DNA from 3 places in the Bradyrhizobium sp. Ses1 genome. Region 3 is predicted to be linked to each of the others. Evidence: riboswitches for the same ligand, from Rfam matches in the RefSeq annotation. Region 3 holds a riboswitch; each other region holds the start of a gene.
What was found. A riboswitch is a leader RNA that binds a small molecule or an ion and turns the genes downstream of it on or off. The one in region 3 is predicted to bind S-adenosylmethionine.

Region 1 (4,279 bases), 340 kb from region 3:
TCCATGAAGTCGCGCAGGCCCTCGACCACGAGGCGGTTGGCCTCCTCGGTGCCGATGGTCATGCGCAGCGCGTGCGGCAGGCCGTAATTGTTCACGGCACGCAGCACCAGTCCGCGCTTGGTGAGGAAGGCGTCCGCATCGGCCGAGGTCTTGCCCTTTTCGGTCGGGAAATGGATCAGCACGAAATTGGCGACGCTCGGCGTCACCTTCAGCCCGAGCTTGCGGACCTCGTCCGTCACCCAGCTCCGCCATTTTTCGTTGTGCACCCTGGACATCTCGACATGCGCGGTGTCCTCGACCGCGGCTACCGCCGCGAGCATCGCCGGAGTAGAAACGTTGAAGGGGCCGCGAATGCGGTTCACCGCATCGACGATATGCGCCGGGCCAAACATCCAGCCGACGCGGAGCGCCGCGAGCCCGTGGATCTTGGAGAAGGTGTGGGTCATCACCGTGTTCTCGGTCGTCGCACACAGTTCGAGACCGAGGCCATAGTCGTTGCGCACCACGTAATCCGAATAGGCGGCGTCGATCACCAGGAGCACGTCCGACGGCAGGCCTGCGCGCAAGCGCTTGACCTCGTCGAACGGCAGATAGGTGCCGGTCGGGTTGTTCGGATTGGCGAGCCAGATCAGCTTGGTCCGCGGCGTGACCGCCTCAAGGATCGCATCGACACTTGCGGTGTAGTCGGTCTCCGGCACGACCACGTTCTTGGCGCCGTTCGCCTTGGTCGCGATCGGATAGACCAGGAAGCCGTGGGTGGTGGAGATCGCCTCCGAGCCCTCGCACAGATAGGTGTGGGCGAGCAGGTTGAGGATTTCGTCCGAACCGGCGCCGCAGATGATGCGGCTCGGGTCGAGGCCATAGGCGCGGCCGATTGCCTCGCGCAGCACCTTTGAGGTGCCTTCCGGATAGTCCTCGAGATGTTCGGCGGCGTGCTTATAGGCCTCGATCGCCTTCGGCGAGGGACCGAAGGGCGTTTCGTTGGCGGAAAGCTTGAACACCTTGCGCCCCGGTTCCGCCACCGGGCTCTTGCCGGGGGTGTAGGGCGCAATATCGAGGATGCCGGGATTCGGCACGGGGCGGGACATCTCTAACTCTCTAGCTCCGGATTGTAGGGGCGGGGGGGCACCGTATAGCGCGTTGCGTGGCTGCCGACGAGGGCCGATGAGCGCACCGAGGCTCCGGCGCGGATCAGGGCCATTTTGATCTCCTCGAAGCCGCGGCCGGCGACCGATACCAAAAGCGCCGCGCCGTCGAAGGCGGTGTCCGGCACCGCGACGATTTCAGCGAGCGGGGCCAGCGCGCGGGCGATCTCGGCATTCCAGCCGGAAACGCGCACGCTCCACATCTCGACTTCGGTCACCATCGCGTTGTCGGCGACGCGCGAGATCACGAACACGGGCAGCGCCGCGGGATGATCGGCGCGCTCCAGGAACGGCAATCGCGCGATGATCTTCGGCGCGCCCTCGGCCTCGAGGTCGATCCACCATGGCGTGCGGCTGGAAATGGCCGACACCAGCGCGAGGTCGCCCTTCGATTTCGCCACCGCTTCGACCGCCGCCTGCGCGCTGAAATGCGAGACGTAGGGCACCACGAAGCCGAAATGGAAGCGTGCCGAATCCCGCATCATGGATTCGCCGACCGAGACGTCGGCATGCACCGAGAACGGCGCCTGGACGTAGGTGAACGTCGAGATGATGACGCGCCAGATGCTCTCGATGGTGTCGAGCGGCAGGATGCCACGATGGCGCTCGACCAGGCTGCGCATCATGGAGGCCTCGCGCGCCGGCCGGAATGCGGAGCCGACTTCCTGGGTCTGCTTCACCCTGATCAGGCGGTCGATGATGTCGCCACGCGCCATCAACAGGTGATGAACCTGCTCGTCGATCGCGTCGATCTCTTTGCGCAACTCGGCCAGTGAGGGCGGCGCCGGAGGCGGTTTTGACATGCTAGGGCCCGTCGTTTCTCTTCAATCAGCAAGCAGACTCTTCACCTCTCCCCGCCTGCGGGGAGAGGTCGAAATTCAAGCGCAGCTTGAATTTCGAGTGAGGGGGAGCCTCCGCGAATCCGTCTGGTACCGTGTTCGCGGAGAGAGCCCCTCACCCCAACCCTCTCCCCGCAAGGGCGGGAGAGGGAGAAAGTGCGAGCCCCCGTTCTGTCCCATGGGGCCAGATGGTGCAAGCTCGGCCTAAAGGTCACGGTTAGGTTAACGGCCCCACTTGCCTTGACGCAGGCCGGGTAAGGGACTACTTTCCCAGCACTTCGTGGTCATTTGAGCCGGCCGGCTTGCAGCCACGTTAAAGAATTCGCTAAACAGGCCGGGGACAGATCGATCCCGGCCGAACCTTTGTTCAGGCCGGGTTTTTCATGGTCTGATTTCTGTCCGGGACCTCCGCGTCGGAGGAAGGCGCCACAAATGACCAAGGTGCAGTCGATCAAGAGTCCGTCGATTCAGGGTGAGGATCGCGCCCATGAGGCCGATCATCCGTCCTCGCTGGTGGCGAAGTTCGGCATGGATCAGCCGTTGAAGCTCGACTGCGGCATTGACCTTGCGCCGTTCCAGATCGCCTATCAGACCTATGGCGAGCTCAATGCCGAGCGCTCCAACGCCATTCTGGTCTGCCACGCCCTGACCGGCGACCAGCATGTCAACAATTTGCATCCGGTGACCGGCAAGCCTGGCTGGTGGGAGACCATGGTCGGCCCCGGCCGGCCGCTCGACACCTCCAGATACTTCATCATCTGCTCCAACGTGCTTGGCGGCTGCATGGGTTCGACTGGCCCTGCCTCGCTGAACCCTGCGACCGGCAAGGTATGGGGCCTGGATTTTCCGATCATCACCATCCCTGACATGGTGCGTGCGCAGGCGATGCTGATCGACCAACTCGGCATCGAGACGCTGTTCGCGGTGGTCGGCGGCTCCATGGGCGGCATGCAGGCGGTGCAATGGGCGGCGGCCTATCCGGAGCGCGTGTTCTCGACGCTCGCGATCGCCTGCTCGACGCGGCATTCGGCGCAGAACATCGCCTTTCATGAGCTCGGCCGGCAGGCCGTGATGGCCGATCCGGATTGGCGTGGCGGAAGCTATGTCGACCAGGGCACGCATCCGCATCGCGGGCTCGCGGTCGCGCGGATGGCCGCGCATATCACCTATCTCTCTGACGCGGCGCTGCATCGCAAGTTCGGGCGGCGGATGCAGGATCGCGAGTTGCCGACATTCTCCTTCGATGCCGACTTCCAGGTCGAGAGCTATCTGCGCTACCAGGGCTCGTCCTTTGTCGAGCGCTTCGATGCCAACAGCTATCTCTATCTGACGCGCGCGATGGACTATTTCGACATCGCCGCCGACCACAATGGTGTGCTGGCGCAGGCGTTCCGCGGCGTCGAGACCCGCTTCTGCGTAGTATCGTTCACGAGCGACTGGCTGTTTCCGACTTCGGAGGCGCGGGCGCTGGTGCACGCGCTGAATGCCTCCAGCGCGCGGGTCTCGTTCGCGGAGATCGAGACCGACAAGGGTCACGACGCCTTCCTGCTCGATGTGCCCGAATTCTTCGACATCTCGCGCGCCTTCCTGCACTCGGCGGGCAAGTCGCGCGGCCTTGGCGATGCGGGGGCTTAAGTGATGGCGCTTCAGGAGCAAACTCTGCCGCTGCCCGGCTTGGCGCCGCAGGCGAGCACGAGCCTTCGTCCGGACCATCTTCTCGTCGCCGAAATGGTTGAGCCCGGGTCGCGCGTGCTCGACGTCGGCTGCGGTGACGGCGATCTGTTGCAGCTTCTGGAGAGTCGCGGCATCGATGGCCGCGGCATCGAGTTGTCGCGCGAAGGCGTCAACCACTGCGTCGCCAAGGGACTCGCGGTGGTGCAGGGCGACGCCGATACCGACCTCGGCAACTATCCCGACGATGCGTTCGACTACGTGATCCTGTCGCAGACGCTGCAGGCGACGCGGCAGCCGAAGGCTGTGCTGGAAAATCTCCTGCGCATCGGTCACCGCGCCATCGTCTCGTTCCCGAATTTCGGTTTCTGGAAGATGCGGCTGCAGCTTTTGATCGGCGGGCACATGCCGCGCACCGAAAATCTGCCGGCCACCTGGTACGACACCCCCAACATTCATTTCTGCACCATCAAGGATTTCGTGCAGCTCTGCGACGAGATCCACGTCAAGATGGAGCGCGCCGTCGCGCTCGACCTCTACGGCCGCCCGGTGCCGCTGAACCTGCCGTGGTGGGTCTGGAACATGTTCGGCGAACAGGGCGTGTTCCTGCTGAGCAGGGGCGGG
Region 2 (4,279 bases), on a different contig from region 3:
ACGCCGCCGCCGCCAACGCCATTGGGCGGCATGAACGATCCCCAGCTGCGGATCGGCAGGGCCGTCTGACTGGCGTTGTTACGGAAAGTCATCGTCAGCTGTTCGGGCCGGAGGAATAGATCGTGGCGGATGCGGTAGCGCAGCTCATCTTGCGCATAGGCCGGCGGGAAATCGGTCGCCGTGTCGCGCCACGGGCCGCGTTCGATCGCCACCACGTTCAATCCGGCACCAGTCAGCTCATGCGCCAGGATGGAGCCAGTCCAGCCCAATCCGACAATCACCACATCAGTTGCTGGCAATTTGCGCGTCATATTCCCGATACTCCGGACGAAACGCGCCTTTGGCGCCTATTCGGGTCGGCCAGCAATGCCAACGGGTGGCAGCGGATAGCGCTCGTTGTGCCGCTCAACCCAGTCGCGGTAATCATAGCGCGCGCCGGGAAATCCGATCATCTTCCAACCGACCATGTCGCGGTTGCCGCCGTAAACTGGGTCAGCGAAGAACCCCTCCCGCGTGTTCTGCAGCAGATACTCGAAGAACGCGCGACTGCTGGTTCCTTCCAGTTGCACCTGATCCTTCTCCAGCGCGGAGAGAACCTTGTCCTTCTCATCGTCGGGAATCTGGGCGAACGGCTTTCCCGCGTAAGTGGCGCGACAATATTTGTCCAATGCGGCCAGCGCCTGGCGATACCGCGCTGCCGGGGTCAACGGCGACTGATCTCCCTGCTCTGGCGTTCCGTCGGCGAAGGGCCCGTGCATGTAGAGCCCCTCGGCGCTGCCATAGGATCCCGCAAGTTGTCGGTCGATAAAGACCGCACAGCCGGCATCCTTGCCCCCCGGCGTCTGCGGGTCCGGCGGGATCAGCCGGTCGACGAGGGCCTCGACGGCAGCTCCTTCCTCCGGAGTGAAATACGCCCATGGCCCAGGCCGCACCGCTGTTGGTGGAGTGCCGGCACTTGGTCCCCACGGCAAACTGCCCTTGACGACTAGCGCGCGAGCAGAGGTCGCCGAAAACACCAAAGTCATGGCGGTGGTTATGAGTAATTCGCGACGGCGCACGCCGTGATTAGAGCGCGGCGAGCGGGGTATTCCCTCCCCGGCACTATCAGCACCGGGGGCCATCTTCCCGATACGGTTGGCGCTCAGCGAAATCTCTTTCGCGACCATAGTGCTCCCCTGGATCGTGAACTCGGAATTCCAAGGTGGCGCATCAAAAGACCAACATAGCACAGTCTAAACGGTTCTCAAGTCGGGTGAGTCCAGTTCAGCAATTCAGGCCGCGGCAGGCGTGGCTCTTTGGCTACCGTGCCCCGGGCTTGCCTGAAAGAGCTTGAGCGTGAACTGATCGCGTATTGCAATGCACATCCATGAAATGGAATCATCGAAGCGGTAGACTTGTTGCTCAAGCAAGAGAGATTTACGAGCGGGTTAAGCTGAAAGTACATCTGCATCAGCGTGACCGTTCAGGACGATCGCTCCAACTTGACTATGCGCGCGCCACTTCTGATCAAGACCGATAGGTGAAATTCCAATTGTTCTTCATGCTACGTTGCGGTCCATTTTTTGCTTCCTCGTAAAAGCGTTTGACACGCCAACTTTAGCCTCGGGAAGCCCTTGTGCTTGCTCGTATGCGTATTCGCGTTGAACGATGTCGCACAAGATCAACATCATCAACTGCGACACCATCGCCCCGCTCCGATGCATCCGGCAGACTACGGCAACAGCGCACCACTATCCTCGACGTCCCGATTAAGCCACCACGCATCGAGGCAATCGGCCGCCCAAAGATTCGTTGTCAGTAGGGCAGCCAATGACCGTCCAAAATGGCAGGGCGAAGCCGCAAACGCGTCCGGTACCCTAATTCGTATTTAGCAAGCTTCCGAGAGCGGCCCGGCTCCGCAGTCGCCCAAGTCCGCGGTCCCGATCCGCAGAGGGGCGGGTCTCTTTATCCGCCCGACTGCGGTGCTAGTGACCGCTCTGGAAGAACTATCCGAACCTGCTATACTGATCGTGCATCAAGAAGAGGCTGACGCCTCGCCGACCTGCCATCCCGGGCAAGGTGGTTTTCCGCAAGGAGATGCGGCCAATTCGGCAACGATACGGGTCGCGCGGCCGTCAGCCTCCTCGCCAGTGCGACGGAGGTTATTTTTATGTCTGACATGTTTTTGGATCGCCCCGATAAGCACCAGGGCGCATTCGTCGATCCGTGGAGTCATCAGCCACAGCATCAAGGGGGATATTCCCGATCACGCGGTGTTTGCTGGAGCATGGCACCTAAACGTCGGAATCGACACTATTCACGAAGCTCTTTTTCTTGCACTTGATGACCGCGGTGACCGGCTGTGGTCGCTGACTACATCCACTGACAACTCCACGCGGGAGCGTCTAACCGCACGTGAGCGCGGCGATCGCGACTGGATCAAGCGGAAGATCAGTTGTGGCTGTGTGACCGGAGCGGCTCGCGCCGGAAGTCCGCGCGGAGCGGCGAGCATCCTAATGAACAGACTACTCCGCTCTCGCCTTCATTTTTCAGGCTCGGAGCCGCCCTACATGGCCGGCCTGCTGACAAGCCAAGAGATGGCGGGCATTGTTGATGCCTTCGAGCAGGAGTTAAGACGGAATACGATGGCGGCAGAAGTGGATCAGCATGGTAATGAGGCCACAATTATCACTGCGGCGCGAGACCTTCAGCTCCAATCCCCGACCTGCAGGCCACAACACGATCGCCTGGATTGCGGATTGTGCGCGCCGAAAGCATTTCATCGAGATATCTGCCTCTCGCAACCAATTTTATTGTGGTTACTGTAAGCGAGGCGGGGGACCGGCGAAGCTTCGCGCCTTTTGCGAAGAGATTAACAGTAGAGATGGCGTGGCATGACTATGAAGGATGATCGGAGAGCCGAGGCTGCGACTATCGACCGAAAGCGACTTACGTTTCGCTGATTATCGTCCGGGACGGCGGCGTCGCCTCGCCGAACTCCTCGCGTTCAACCAACAGCTTGAGGCCGAAGCTGCTGAAAGAAAGCAGGCGGCGAGTCAGGTGCGCCAGCTGCTTGGCGGAAGAGCTTATGGGATTTTTGAGAAGGCTATTTGGCTTTGCGATCGGCCCGGGGGCTCCGTTGACGTTTTTGTTCTGACCGCGCGCGCCTGCGCAAGCCTGCAATGACAGGGGAAATTGCGCCAAAACCGACCTTCATTGCCTTCTCCTCTATTGCCGACTGACATTTAATGTGAAATTAAATGATATATAAAAAATAAAGGTACAATAAGTTAATTACCGAACCTTCCCGGTCATATCAGGTTACTTCCTTTCCAAAGAAGGAGGGCGGCTGGTATGCGCGCTTCAACACGCAGTGCCAAAGAGCTTTGCGAGCAACTCGCGTCAGATACCGATGTGCTCGCACAAAAGATGTCGGATTTGCTTTCGCTTCGAAAATTCGTTGCTGACGCTGAAATCGTCGCCGCTTCGCATGGCAGCATACCGAGCGCGCCGCTAATGGGCCTTGATGGCCCGGCTACTGGCGGAAGGAGCTGGCGTTTGCCGCATCGAACTGTTCAATAGATCTCGCAATGTAATCAAATTGTCCAGCGTCATAACAATGCGAGCACGCACGACGCTTTCATGTTCAATCCGATCCGAATCGAATAGTGGACCTGCCTTTGGGCGAACGGCGCTCCGCACCGCCAGGAAATTTAACGAGTGGTAGCGCGGCAGTGGCATTCGATCAGACTGCGAGCCAAAAAGTGATCACACCCAGCAACGCAACAAGCAAAGCGCATTCGAGTTTGTGGTTGTAGGAACGGAGAACTCTGCTGTTCCATTTCATGTCAATTCTCCTTGGCTGAATTCCTAGCAGCGCGTAGCCGAAGCGTTGGGCCGGGCGTCGAACCGTTAGAAGGTCGACTACACCGGCTATCACCTATCGGTATGGGGCTGATACTGCGGCTTCTATCCGGGCTTGAGCACTGGAATTTATGTCGGAGCCCGCACTCCTGGCGAAGTCAGCCACTTATTAACGTGAGAGGCAGCATCTATCTGGCGGGCCTTCCGCAGAAGCTCGTCGCGACGAATGCCATGGGGCATGCCTTCGGCCTGTTTGCGCAGGCTGATCGCTTCTTGCGTTAGGCGGTATTCGAATGTGGATGATGACAACTTGAAACGTCGACGATGCGACATGCCACTACTCCCTGTTCGATTTGGCGGGAGCGTTACCGAACTCTCAGTCACCGATATGAGCCGGGGGCAGTGCGATGATGTAAGCGACTAGACGCCCTTTTCA
Region 3 (4,279 bases):
CCGGATCACCATACCTAGATAATATGCGGGTGTCGGCGCACGAACATGATGTCCCGCTGTTTGATCGTTTCGCCATCATGCATCACTGGAACGATGCTGGTGATTTCGACCTGTTCAGCTCCGCCCACGGCGTGGAATTGGCCAAGCGGGTGCATGCCTGTCTCGGCCGTGCGCTGTCGAAATTCGTGATCGACGCGGCCCACCTCGGACCGGCGCAGCAGAACTAAAGGGAACCAGCGTTAATGAGGACCTACCGCCCTTTTTGCCGAAGCACATGGCTGGTGGCGGCCGCCGCCGTCACGGCGTCCATGCTTGTGACCTCGCCGCTGCACGCGCAAGTTGCGCAAGGTGACCAGCATGCCGCGCTGACTGACGGCGCGAAATCCCACCCCCCATCCGACAAATCGGGACCATCCACGCCGGCCATTTCGTCCGGTGCTGCGGCCGCCGCCGAGGCTGATGCCCAGAAGGGCATCGCCGGCAAGGCGATCGACAAGGTGAAGGAGGTCGCGAAGTCGGCCAGCGACATCTTCCGTCGCGTGCCCTGCCTGCCGCCGAAGGGCGTCTCGAAAACGATGGGCTCGCTGCCCCATGTCGCGAGCAAGCTTGCCGCGGGCCAGCCGGTCACCATCATCGCGTTCGGCTCGTCCTCGACCCAGGGCTATGGTTCTTCGGCGCCGGAATTCACCTATCCAAACCGGCTCGCGGCGCAATTGCACCGGCAGTATCCCGGCGCCGACATCCGCGTCGTCAACCGCGGCCGGGGCGGCGAGGACGCGCCGGAGATGATGCAGCGGCTGCAGACCGAGGTGATCGACGCCCACCCGGACCTCGTGATCTGGCAAGTCGGCACCAATGCCGTGCTGCGCAATCTCGACCCCGGCGAGACCGAAAAAATGGTCGAGGATGGCGTGACGCGCATCCAGTCGGCTGGCGCCGACGTCGTGCTGGTCGATCCCCAATATTCGCCGCGCGTCACCGAGCGTGCCGCTAGCGCCAACAAGATGATCCGGCTGCTCAACCGCATCGCCGAGCTCCGCCATGTCAGCATCTTCCCGCGTTTTGAAGTGATGCGCGACTGGCATGAGAAACAGTCGATCCCGATCGACAGCTTCGTGATCGCCGACGGCCTGCACATGAACGATTGGGGCTATGCCTGCTTCGCCCAGTTGCTCGGCGACGACATCATCAAGTCGGTCGGTCAGATCAAGCTCGGCGTCAACGTGCCGGCGGATGTGCGGACGTATCGGCCGATGTAAGGCTGAAAGCGAATGGAGAGTGGCGAATAGGGCTGACCCTACTCGCCACGCGCCATTCGCCTGAATCACACCGTCTCCAGCGCCTGGGCAAAATCCTCGATCAAATCGTCGGCGTGCTCGAGGCCGGCGGAGAAACGAATAAAACCTTCGCTGATGCCGAGCTCGGCGCGCGCGTCCGGCCCCAGGCGCTGATGCGTCGTGGTGGCGGGGTGGGTGACGAGGCTCTTGGCGTCGCCGAGATTGTTGGAGATGCGCGAGATCTTGAGCCCGTTGAGGCAGCGGAATGCGCCGGCCTTGCCGCCCTTCACCTCGAACCCGATCAGGGTCGATCCCGACCGCATCTGCTTCTTCACGGTGGCTGCCTGCGGATGATCGGCGCGGCCCGGATAGATGAGCCGCGTGATCTTCGGATGGCTTGCGAGCGCATCCGCGATCTTCGCTGCCGTCTCGGTCTGCGCCCGGACGCGCACCGCCAAGGTCTCCAGCCCCTTCAGCAGTATCCACGCATTGAACGGCGACATCGACGGCCCGGTCTGGCGCAGGAAGTTATGGATATGCTCGGTGATGAACGCCTCGGAGGAGAGGATGATGCCGCCGAGGCACCGTCCCTGGCCGTCGATATGCTTGGTCGCGGAATAGACCACGACGTCGGCGCCGAGCGACAGCGGGCTCTGCCAGATCGGAGTGGCGAACACATTGTCGACGATCAGCCGTGCGCCGCCCTGATGCGCGATCTCGGCAATCGCGCCGATGTCGAGCACGTCGAGCGTCGGATTGGTCGGGCTCTCGAGGAAGCAGGTCTTCGTGTTCGGCCGGATCGCCTTTTTCCACTGGTCGAGGTCGAGCCCGTCGACCAGCGTCGACTGGATGCCGTAGCGCGGCAAGAGGTCCTCCACGACGTAGCGGCATGAGCCGAACATCGCTTTCGAGGCCACCACGTGATCGCCGGCCTTCAGCGGCGCGAGGATCGCAGTCGTCACCGCCGCCATGCCGGTCGCGGTCGCGCGCGCAGCTTCCGCGCCCTCGAGCTCGATCATGCGGCGCTCGAACATCGAGACGTCGGGGTTGGAGAAGCGCGAATAGAGGAAGCCGGGATCCTCGCCCTTGAATCGCGCCTCGCATTCCTCGGCCGTGGCGTAGACGAACCCTTGGGTCAGGAATATTGCTTCGGACGTCTCGCCAAATTGTGAGCGTAGCGTTCCGGAATGAACCAGCCGGGTTTCGGGGCGGTAGCGTGTAGCTGCAGACATTAGGACCTCCAACGTGACCATTTTCGTCCTTGGGAAAATGGTCACAAAAAAACCGGCCTGAAGGGCCGGGATCGCTGAGGTCCCCGGCCTGTTTAGCGACTTATTTAACGTGGCTGCAAGCCGGCCGGCTCAAATCACCACGGGATAAGTCATGCTGATATTCGTTCCCGCCCTTTCCGTCAAGGCGGGCATCGGCTAACCGATAAAATCCATTTTTTGGGCCTTTTATGGCTCTAAGCCGTCTTGAGGGACCGCGTCTGTGTCGTTCGTACTGCAAGACGATGCCAATGGGATCCTGCCCGACCGCATGATCGCGGCGATGGCGGACGCGGGCCTGATCCTGCCGGTCTATCCCTTTGTGGAGAGCCAGATCCAGCCCGCGAGCCTCGATCTTCGCCTCGGCGACATCGCCTATCGCGTGCGCGCGAGCTTTCTGCCCGGTCCCGACGCCACCGTTGCCGAGCGCATCGACGAGCTCAAGTTGCACGAGATCGATCTCGCCGACGACGCGGTGCTGGAGACCAATTGCGTCTACATCGTGCCGCTGCTCGAGAGCCTCGCGCTGCCGCCGGAGATCGTCGCAGCTGCGAACCCGAAGAGTTCGACCGGGCGGCTCGATGTCTTCACCCGCGTGATCGCCGACGGCACGCGCCGTTTCGACATGATCGGTGCCGGCTATCACGGCCCGCTCTATGCCGAGATCAGCCCCAAGACGTTTCCGATCCTGGTGCGCGAGGGCTCGCGGCTGTCCCAGGTGCGCTTCCGCACCGGCGATGCCATCCTCAGCGCCAACGAGCTCGATGCGCTGCATGACGCCGAACGCCTGGTCGATATCGACGATGCCGATCTCACCAATGGCGTCGCGGTTTCGGTTGATCTCTCGGGCGAGAATTCCGGCGGCTTCGTCGGCTATCGCGCCAAGCGCCACACCGGCGTGGTCGATGTCGATCGCCGCGGTGGTTATCCGGTCGATGATTTCTGGGAGCCGATCCGCGCGCGCCCCGACGGCAGCCTGATCCTCGATCCCGGCGAGTTCTATATCCTCGCCTCGAAGGAAGCCGTGCAGGTGCCGCCGGACTATGCCGCCGAGATGGTGCCGTTCGATCCCTTGGTCGGTGAATTCCGCGTGCACTATGCCGGCTTCTTCGATCCCGGCTTCGGCTATGCCGGCGCCGGCGGGCAGGGCGCCCGCGCCGTGCTGGAAGTGCGCTCGCGCGAGGTGCCGTTCATCCTCGAGCACGGCCAGATCGTCGGCCGCCTGGTCTATGAGAAGATGCTGGCCCGGCCCGATGCGATGTACGGCCAGCGCATCGGCTCGAACTACCAGGCCCAGGGCCTGAAGCTCTCGAAGCATTTCAGGGTGTGATCGCGAAATCTCCTGTTGCTCATTTGGTACGGTTAGCCTGAATCACAGATTACATTCCTTGTGACCACCATAACGACACAAAGACGTCGTGGCCTATCTCAGGGGGCGACGGCTTGATGGGTGGTCGGTGGACTACACTGTAACCTGTTTCGGGGTCATTGCGGCTTGGCTCGCCTTCAATGGACTTGTTGCCATTGCACTGACCTATTGCTCTCCGGGTGAGCGCCTTTGGCGCCGTCAGCCATCAGAACCTGTCGACCGCGGTCGTAGCCGCCACCCTTCGGAAGGGGAAACGACAATCTTGATCGTGTTCGAGGCCGCGTAGCGCTCGCTTGGTCTCACATGACGCGGGGTTGTGGCCTCGACGCATCGACAGTGCCGGAAATGTTCCCCTGCGGTCGAAT

Region 1: another riboswitch for S-adenosylmethionine. It lies ahead of metX (homoserine O-acetyltransferase MetX); the one in region 3 lies ahead of AC5ZG5_RS00500 (O-succinylhomoserine sulfhydrylase).
Region 2: another riboswitch for S-adenosylmethionine. It lies ahead of AC5ZG5_RS35705 (hypothetical protein); the one in region 3 lies ahead of AC5ZG5_RS00500 (O-succinylhomoserine sulfhydrylase).

Annotation. Positions count from the first base shown of each region.
Region 1 covers NZ_JCAMOQ010000001.1:445,214-449,492, forward strand. Annotated here, with positions in the region: gene hisC (histidinol-phosphate transaminase) at 1-1,088, opposite strand, end outside; gene AC5ZG5_RS02145 (chorismate mutase) at 1,091-1,948, opposite strand; SAM riboswitch at 2,255-2,334, shown strand; gene metX (homoserine O-acetyltransferase MetX) at 2,417-3,619, shown strand; gene metW (methionine biosynthesis protein MetW) at 3,623-4,279, shown strand, end outside.
Region 2 covers NZ_JCAMOQ010000048.1:11,312-15,590, forward strand. Annotated here, with positions in the region: gene AC5ZG5_RS35695 (GMC family oxidoreductase) at 1-311, opposite strand, end outside; gene AC5ZG5_RS35700 (gluconate 2-dehydrogenase subunit 3 family protein) at 348-1,166, opposite strand; SAM-I-IV-variant riboswitch at 2,007-2,108, shown strand; gene AC5ZG5_RS35705 (hypothetical protein) at 2,550-2,807, shown strand; gene AC5ZG5_RS35710 (hypothetical protein) at 2,929-3,183, opposite strand; gene AC5ZG5_RS35715 (hypothetical protein) at 3,334-3,561, shown strand.
Region 3 covers NZ_JCAMOQ010000001.1:108,489-112,767, forward strand. Annotated here, with positions in the region: gene AC5ZG5_RS00490 (SGNH/GDSL hydrolase family protein) at 1-227, shown strand, start outside; gene AC5ZG5_RS00495 (SGNH/GDSL hydrolase family protein) at 243-1,259, shown strand; gene AC5ZG5_RS00500 (O-succinylhomoserine sulfhydrylase) at 1,325-2,509, opposite strand; SAM riboswitch at 2,581-2,660, opposite strand; gene AC5ZG5_RS00505 (2'-deoxycytidine 5'-triphosphate deaminase) at 2,817-3,875, shown strand.